Regions from separate parts of the Brevibacterium oceani genome, predicted to be linked through region 2. Evidence: riboswitches for the same ligand, from Rfam matches in the RefSeq annotation. Region 2 holds a riboswitch; the other holds the start of a gene.
The links. A riboswitch is a leader RNA that binds a small molecule or an ion and turns the genes downstream of it on or off. The one in region 2 is predicted to bind thiamine pyrophosphate.
Positions count from the first base shown of each region.

Region 1: another riboswitch for thiamine pyrophosphate. It lies ahead of J9314_RS05585 (ECF transporter S component); the one in region 2 lies ahead of thiC (phosphomethylpyrimidine synthase ThiC).

Region 1 covers NZ_CP072846.1:1,295,547-1,299,520, reverse strand. The annotation lists gene J9314_RS05600 (MmgE/PrpD family protein) at 1-174, opposite strand, end outside; gene J9314_RS05595 (DUF4916 domain-containing protein) at 371-910, shown strand; gene J9314_RS05590 (universal stress protein) at 1,050-2,012, shown strand; TPP riboswitch at 2,059-2,167, shown strand; gene J9314_RS05585 (ECF transporter S component) at 2,189-2,818, shown strand; gene J9314_RS05580 (ABC transporter ATP-binding protein) at 2,818-3,974, shown strand, end outside.
Region 2 covers NZ_CP072846.1:586,531-590,504, forward strand. The annotation lists gene J9314_RS02625 (TetR/AcrR family transcriptional regulator) at 1-136, opposite strand, end outside; gene thiC (phosphomethylpyrimidine synthase ThiC) at 447-2,342, opposite strand; TPP riboswitch at 2,338-2,446, opposite strand; gene J9314_RS02635 (M18 family aminopeptidase) at 2,780-3,974, opposite strand, start outside.

The sequences.
Region 1 (3,974 bases), 710 kb from region 2:
CACCGAGGCGGCTGCGACGGACGCGTTGTCGATGACCCGGTTGATGACCATCTCGGTGACATCGGCGTCCACGGGAGTCGGATCGGAGGCGACTTCTGCGATCTTCCAGGCGAGCTGATCTTCTCGAGCCAGGTTCTCTGAGCTCTTATGAGTGCGGACTTCATGATTGATCATGGATACCCCTTCATAGTCCTTGACCGGTTCTGGTCGGAAAGTGCTGACACAACTGTAGGCCACGTCACGTGGGCGGGTCCCTGCCGGTCGGAAATTTATCTCGACATCAAGATATTTTACCCGACGTGTGCGCTGGTTCACCAACATGGGTCGTGCGGCACTTCTGCCCGCGCCCACGATGTGGGACGATGACTGCATGACTCGCACTGCCCTGGACTTCGACGAGAACTGGTTCGACGACGAGGAGTTCGCCCGCGTGCGCAGACGCATGCCGATCCCCTATGTCAATGCGATTCCCGTGCGGGTGGGCGAATCGGGCAACGTCGAGCGCATCGGCCTGCTGCTGCGCAGCCTCGACGAAGGGACGCTCGGCAGGGAGGTCGTCGGTGGACGCATCCGCTTCCACGAGACGATCCGCTCGGCTCTCATGCGTCACGCGGAGAACGACCTCGGCCCAATGGCGCTGCCGGTTATCCCGCCGGCGATCTCGCCGTTCCACATCGCCGAGTACTTCCCCACCGAAGGCTCGTCCCTGCTGCACGATCCGAGGCAGCACGCGATCTCCATGTGCTTCATCCTCGAGGTCCGCGGCGAATGCACACCGCGCGCCGATGCGCTCAGCCTCGACTGGCTGACCCCCGAGGAGACCCTGCGCGCCGACATCACGAGCGAGCTGTGCCACGGCCAGGAGTTCATCCTCAAGGCCGCACTCACCCACCTCGGCTTCCCGATCTGAGACGCAGGGTTCCACCTCCACAGGTTTTTCTACAATGCGTAGAATTGCGTTGGTAGACTGGAGGTGACGCGGACGATACCGCATGTCGGGGCCGTCGTCGGCGTTCAGGGTTGGCCAGGCCCCGATCGAGAGGTTTGCGATGTCTCCCCAGTCCCGCCAGACCGAAGCGCGTCCCACCGAAACACATCCGGGCGAAGCCCGTCCGAGCGAGTCCGGACTCAACCGCGAGCTCGGGGTCCTCGTCGGATTCGACGGCTCCGAACTCGCTGCCCAGGCCGTCCGCGTCGGCGCCGCCGAAGCACACCGCCGGTCCATCCCACTGACCATCGTCACCGCGTATGCGCTGCCGACGATGATCTATCCGAACATGGCCTCCATCCCCAGCGAACCCGAAGACGAGCGAGCGAAGAGAGCTGCGGAGGAGATCCTCGCCGAGGCGGTCGAACTCGTCCGTGATCACCCGGGTGCGAAGAGCTTCCGCACGGCTCCCGGCGATGCTGCCGGGGTGCTCGTCACCTTCAGCTCGTCGGCCGAGATCGCCGTCGTCGGCGCCCGCGGTCGCGGCGGCTTCATGGGGCGCGTCCTCGGTTCGGTGTCCACCGCCCTTCCCGCGCATGCACATTGCCCGACCATCGTCGTCCCGCATCACGCCACGGCCATCGATGCCGCCGATGGGCCCGTGGTCGTCGCCGTCGACGGCTCGGACACCGGGCGGGTCGCGATGGTCACAGCAGCCGCAGAGGCTGCCGTCCGTGGGGCCGCCCTCGAGGTCGTTGCAGTGCTGCCCGCGGGAGAGGAATGGCTCTACTGGTACCCCGAGCTCGAACTGAGCTCGGAGGTCACGGGACGGCGACAGAGGGAAGTCGCGGCCGGGCTGGAGAAGGAGGCGGCCGGCCTCGGTGAGCAGTTCCCGGACCTGCCGGTGACCACCTCGGTGCCGGTGGGCGATCCCAAAGAGGTACTCGCCTCTGCCAGCGGACGCGCACAGCTGCTGGTCCTGGGCACTCGCGGTCGCGGTCGCATCAAGAGCGCACTGCTCGGTTCGGTCTCGCGCGGGGTCCTCGATCACGCCGAGGGGCCGGTGATGGTGGTTCCCAGCTGATCGAGAGTCGGCACCTCCGCATGGGCGCTCCCCTGTTGTACAGTGGTGGCTACGACAGGGGAGCGCCGTCAGGGGCGCTGAGAGTGCAGAAGATGCTGCAGACCCTCGAACCTGATGCGGTTAGCACCGCCGAAGGAAGTCGAGACTCTTCACCCCTCCTTGCATGAGGAGGCGCAATGCCGAAAACCACCACGCCCGAATCCACGACGTCCACGGCGCCGGTCCACACACTGGCCCCGAAGACGAAGTCGTGGCGAGTCGTCGACTACGTCACCACCGCCGTGCTCGGCATCGCCGTCGGGTTGGTGTTCTGGGTGTTGGCGCTGAGCTGGAAGGTCCTCGAGCTCGCATTCCAGGCGTTCCCGCCTTCGATCGGCCTCATCGCCGGACTGTGGGTCCTCGCCGGTCCTCTGGCTGGGGCGATCATCCGCAAACCCGGCGCTGCCCTGCTGTGCGAGCTCATCGCCGCCATCGTCGAGGCCGTCCTCGGCTCCCACTTCGGAGCCACCGTGCTGCTGTCGGGATTCCTGCAGGGCCTCGGCGCCGAACTCGTCTTCGCCGCCTTCGGCTACAAGCGGTTCACCCTGTGGGTCACCTCGCTGTCGGGGGTGCTGGCGGCGGCGTTCATGGCGGTGAGCGAGAACATCATGTACAACGCCGAATGGCAGTTCGGCTTCCAGGCCGCCTACGCGGTGTGCGCGATCGTCTCCGGTCTCGTCATCTCCGGCATCGGCGCCTGGTACGCCTATCGGGCGATCGCGAAGACCGGGGCGCTGAGTTCGTTCGCCTCCGGCCGTCTGCGCTGATGGCGCTGCCGATCACGGCGCGCGGGTATTCGTGGACGCATGCCGACCGTGACGCTCCCGCCGTCGGCCCCCTCGACCTCGACATCGCGGCTGGTTCGACGGTGCTGCTCCTCGGACCGTCCGGAGCCGGAAAGACGACCCTGCTCCACGCGATCGCCGGGGTCCTGCCGAGCGAATCCGGTGAGGCCACGGGCGAGCTCCTCATCGGCGACCGCTCCCCCGACCCGCGCCGAGGCGACACCGGGCTCGTGCTCCAGGATCCCGATTCTCAGGTGATCTTCTCCCGGGTGGGCGACGATGTCGCGTTCGGGATGGAGAACCTCGGCGTGCCTGTCGACGACATCGAGGCTCGGATTCCGGCCTCGCTGTCGGCCCTGGGCCTCGACCTCCGTGAGGATCATCCCACCGCGGCTCTGTCCGGCGGGCAGAAGCAGCGCCTCGCCCTGGCCGGCATCCATGCGATGTCGCCCGAGGTCATTGTCCTCGACGAACCGACGGCGAACATCGATCCGGACTCCGCCCCGGGCGTGAGGGATGCGATCCTCGCCGTCCGGGCCGCCACCTCGGCGACGATGATCGTCGTCGAACACCGCGTCGGGCTGTGGCTCGAGCATGTCGACACTGTCATCGTCCTCGGGCGCGAGGGCGTGGTGGCGCAGGGGGCACCCGGCGAGGTCTTCGGGGATCCGGAACTCGCCGAGGTGCTGCGCGAGTGCGGTATCTGGGTGCCCGAGGATCCCGAGGCCGCTGAGTTACGAAGCGCCGGTCGGGCGCCCCGCCCCGACTCCCCTGCTCACTCGGGTTCCGAATCCGGGCCAGATGCGGGCGTGCGGACCGACGCACGGACGGGCCCACGGATGCAGGGCGAGGTGCTGCTGAGGGCGCGCGACCTCGGCGTCGCCCGGCCCGGCGCGAAAGTACCGGCGGCCGCCGGCATCGATCTCGACATCCGCGCCGGCGAGGCCATCGGAATCGTCGGCCCCAATGGTGCCGGGAAGTCGACGACCGCGCTCACGCTTGCCGGCCTCATCCCTGAGTTCACTGGTGAGGTCCTCGCCGAGGCGGGGCTGCGCGGGAGCGCGAAGCATGCCCGCCCGTACCGGTGGCCCTCCGCCTTCCTTGCTCCGCGGATCGGGATCGTCTTCCAGGAGCCCGC
Region 2 (3,974 bases):
ACTGCGCGTAGAGCGTCGGCTTCGACACCCCAGACTCCGCGACGATGCGGTCGACACCGATGGCGTTGACACCTTCGGCGTAGAAGAGGGCAGTGGCGGTCTGAAGAATGCGCTCGCCCGATGGGGACAGGTCCACGCTTTGAACTTACAAGTCTGTAAATTCTGCGGTCAAGCCGTACGAGGTGTGGTGATGGGGGAGATGCGGCGACAAGGTGCGGTGCGTCGACCAGGTGCGGCGAAGCGACGAGGTGCGGTGCAGTGCCGAGGTGCGATGAGGTGCGCAGTATTCTCCTGTCTGTCGCTCGTTCAAGGCGCAGCGCGGTTGTCGATTCGTGCACCGGTCGACAGATGCGCTGCGCCTTGAACGACGTTGGGAAGGAGCCGCGAGTCCGAGGGAGCGGTCCATATCCGCGCCACGCCTTGAACGAGGTGGGCAGATCTCGCGCTCAGCCCTCGTCTGGGCCGATCGTCGGTTCGGGGAGGTAGACCTTGCCGCCCGAGGCGAGGAACTCGCGGCTCTTCTGCTGCATCCCCGCCAAGGCCGCCTGCGCCTCGGCGCTGCCGTAGGTGTCTCGGATGTCCTGAGAAATGCGCATCGAGCAGAACTTCGGCCCACACATCGAACAGAAGTGCGCGGTCTTCGCCGGTTCCGCGGGCAGCGTCTCGTCGTGGAACGCCTCGGCGGTCTCCGGGTCGAGGCCGAGGGCGAACTGATCGCGCCACCGGAACTCGAACCGTGCCTTCGACAGCGCATCGTCCCTGGCCGTCGCGCCCGGGTGGCCTTTTGCCACATCCGCGGCATGAGCGGCGATCTTATAGGTGATGACCCCGGTCTTGACGTCGTCGCGGTCGGGCAGGCCGAGGTGCTCCTTCGGGGTGACATAACAGAGCATCGCCGTGCCGTAGCGGGCGATCTCGGTCGCCCCGATCGCCGAGGTGATGTGATCGTAGCCGGGCGCGATGTCGGTCACCAGCGGACCCAAGGTGTAGAACGGCGCCCCGTGGCAGAGCTCCTGCTGTCGTTCGACGTTCTCGCGGACCAGGTGGAGCGGAATGTGTCCTGGCCCCTCGACCATGACCTGGACGTCGTGAGCCCACGCGCGTTCGGTGAGTTCGGCGAGGGTGTCGAGCTCGGCGAACTGGGCGGCGTCGTTGGCATCGGCGATCGAGCCCGGCCGCAGCCCGTCGCCGAGTGAGAACGCGACGTCGTAGCGGGCGAAGATCTCGCACAGCTCATCGAAGTGGGTGTAGAGGAAGTTCTCTTCGTGGTGCGCCAAGCACCAGCCGGCCATGATCGATCCGCCGCGGGAGACCATTCCGGTGACCCGATCGGCCGTGAGGGGCACGTAGCGCAGCAGCACACCGGCATGGACGGTCATGTAGTCCACGCCCTGCTCGCACTGCTCGATGACGGTGTCTCGGTAGATCTCCCAGGTCAGCGCGTTCGCATCACCGTCGACCTTCTCCAGAGCCTGGTAGATCGGGACCGTGCCGATGGGGATGGGGGAGTTGCGGATGATCCACTCCCGGGTGGTGTGGATGTCGTTTCCGGTCGAGAGGTCCATGAGGGTGTCGGCGCCCCACTTTGCGGCCCATCGCAGCTTCTGCACCTCCTCGGCGATGGAGCTGGTGACCGCGGAATTGCCGATGTTCGCGTTGATCTTGACGAGGAAGGCCTTGCCGATGATCATCGGTTCGGACTCGGGATGGTTGATGTTGTTCGGGATGATCGCACGGCCGGCGGCGAGCTCCGAGCGGACGAGCTCGACATCGCACTGCTCGCGCAAGGCGACGAAGCGCATCTCCGGGGTGATGACGCCCTGGCGGGCGTAGTGCATTTGGGTGACCGTCCGCCCCTGCTTGGCACGGCGAGGAACCGGTTTTCGACCCTTCCACTGCTGCGAGGGCGCACCTCGGCGGACGGCAGCACGTCCGTCATCGGCGATGAGGTGGCCGCGGGCTTCGTAGGTTTCGCTGTCGAGGCGGGAGTCGATCCACGGAAACCGCAGTGCCGGCAGTCCCTCCTCGGGGACGCTGCCCGGACCGACGGTGCGGTAGACCTCGACGGGGTCGTTGGCCCGTCCGTTGGAGTCCTCGAGTTCGATGCGGGTGACGGGCACGCGGATGTCGTGCTCGGCGTCCTCGAGCCACGCCGGAGAATGCGTCGAATACTGCTCGAGGGTGAACGTTTCGCGGGCCTCGGATTCCGCAGCGGTGTTGTCGGAGGCTGCTGGGCCATCGAGCGGCGCGGATGCATTGTGCAAGGTGGGGTCTGCCTGTGGGTCGGACGCGTTGCGCGAAGTCGTGGCAGGGGCAGTTGTTTCAGGGGTGAATGCAGTCATCTGCAGTCCTCACTTCCTACGCCGGTATCAACCGGATCAGGTTCTACGGTCTCGGACGATCCAGTCCGATCTCAGCCCTTGCAGTGGGCTCCCGTGGGGTCGTGCAATTCGTATCACGACTGCTGTGATGAGGACAAGCGCGGCGGAATGGGCGGGGCAGCTCGAGCAGTTCGTTCGGCCCGCGCCGCTCGTTCAAGGCGGAGCGCACTTGTGGAGCCTCGCACCGTTCGACAGAAGCGCTTCGCCTTGAACGGCGGTGGCGAGTTCGATGAGAAGGCACATATCCGCGCTGCGCCTTGAACGACGCCGCATGAGCCTCGATCAAGCGGGCGCGCACACTTCGGTTCGTGGGCCGATCGACAGAAGTGCTGCATCTTGAACGACGCGCGTGGGGCGGGCGTGCCGAAGCGGTGGGGCAGGCCTGGCCAGGCGCGTGGTCAGGCTCCCTGGAGGAACGTCTTCGCGACTGCGCCGAGGGCGACGACGTCGGAGACCGCGACCATCTCGCGGGCCGAATGCATCGAGTACAGGGCCGGCCCCACGTCGACGGTCGTCATGCCCAGCCTGGTCGCCGTGAGCGGGCCGATCGTCGACCCGCACGGCATCGCATTGTTCGACACGAAGTCCTGGTAGTCGACCCCGGCCGCTGCGCACGCCCGCGACCACACCGCCGTGCCCACGGCATCCGTGGCGTAGCGCTGCTGAGCATTGAGTTTGAGCAGCGGGCCACCGCCGAGGCGGGGGCGGACATGCGGATCGTGCCGTTCCGGATAGTTCGGGTGGGCGGCATGCCCGGCGTCCGAGGACACGCACACCGAAGCAGCAAGAGCGGCGAGGTAGTCGCTGCGCGTCGAGTTCGGCAGCAGGGAGGCGATGATGCGTTCGGTGACGTCGGCGAGGAAAGGTCCGCACGCACCCGACCGCGAGTTCGACCCGATCTCCTCGTGATCGAAGGCGGCGAACAGGGCGATCGCATCGAGACCATCGGCATCGACCTCGGCCAACGCGCTGACACCGGCGTGGACGGACAGGAGGTTGTCCAACCTCGGCGAGGCGAAGAACTCCTCACGTGCACCGAAACGGCCAGGCTCCTGGGCCGGGATCGTGTAGACGTCGTGTCCGACGACCGACTCAGGGCCCACCTCGGCGGAGGCGGCGAGGAGGTCTATGACATCGGCCTCGGCGAGGTCGGCCAGGCCGATCACCGGTGCGGTGTGGCGCTGCTTGTCCAAGGTCAGACCATCATTGACCTGTCGGTCGAGGTGGATGGCCAGCTGCGGGATCCTGGCGATCGGGCCGGTGCGGGCGAGCACGACACGACCGTCGGCGAGGCTGAGGCGGCCGGCGAAGGCGAGCTCGCGGTCGAGCCACGAGTTCAGCAGCGGTCCGCCGTAGATCTCGACGCCGACCTGGCGCACGCCCTCGGCGATGTACTCCTCGCCGGGTTTGAGTTTGAAGGCGGGGGAATCCGTGTGGGAACCGAAGACGCGGAACCCTGGGACAGCCTCGGCGGTGGTCGTGGGGTTGATCCACGCGATGATCGCGCCGTCGCGGACGACGTAGTGCCCGGACCCGGGCGTCAGCGCCCAGGTCAGCGTTTCGTCGAGGCGGGAGAACCCGGCCGCGTCCAAG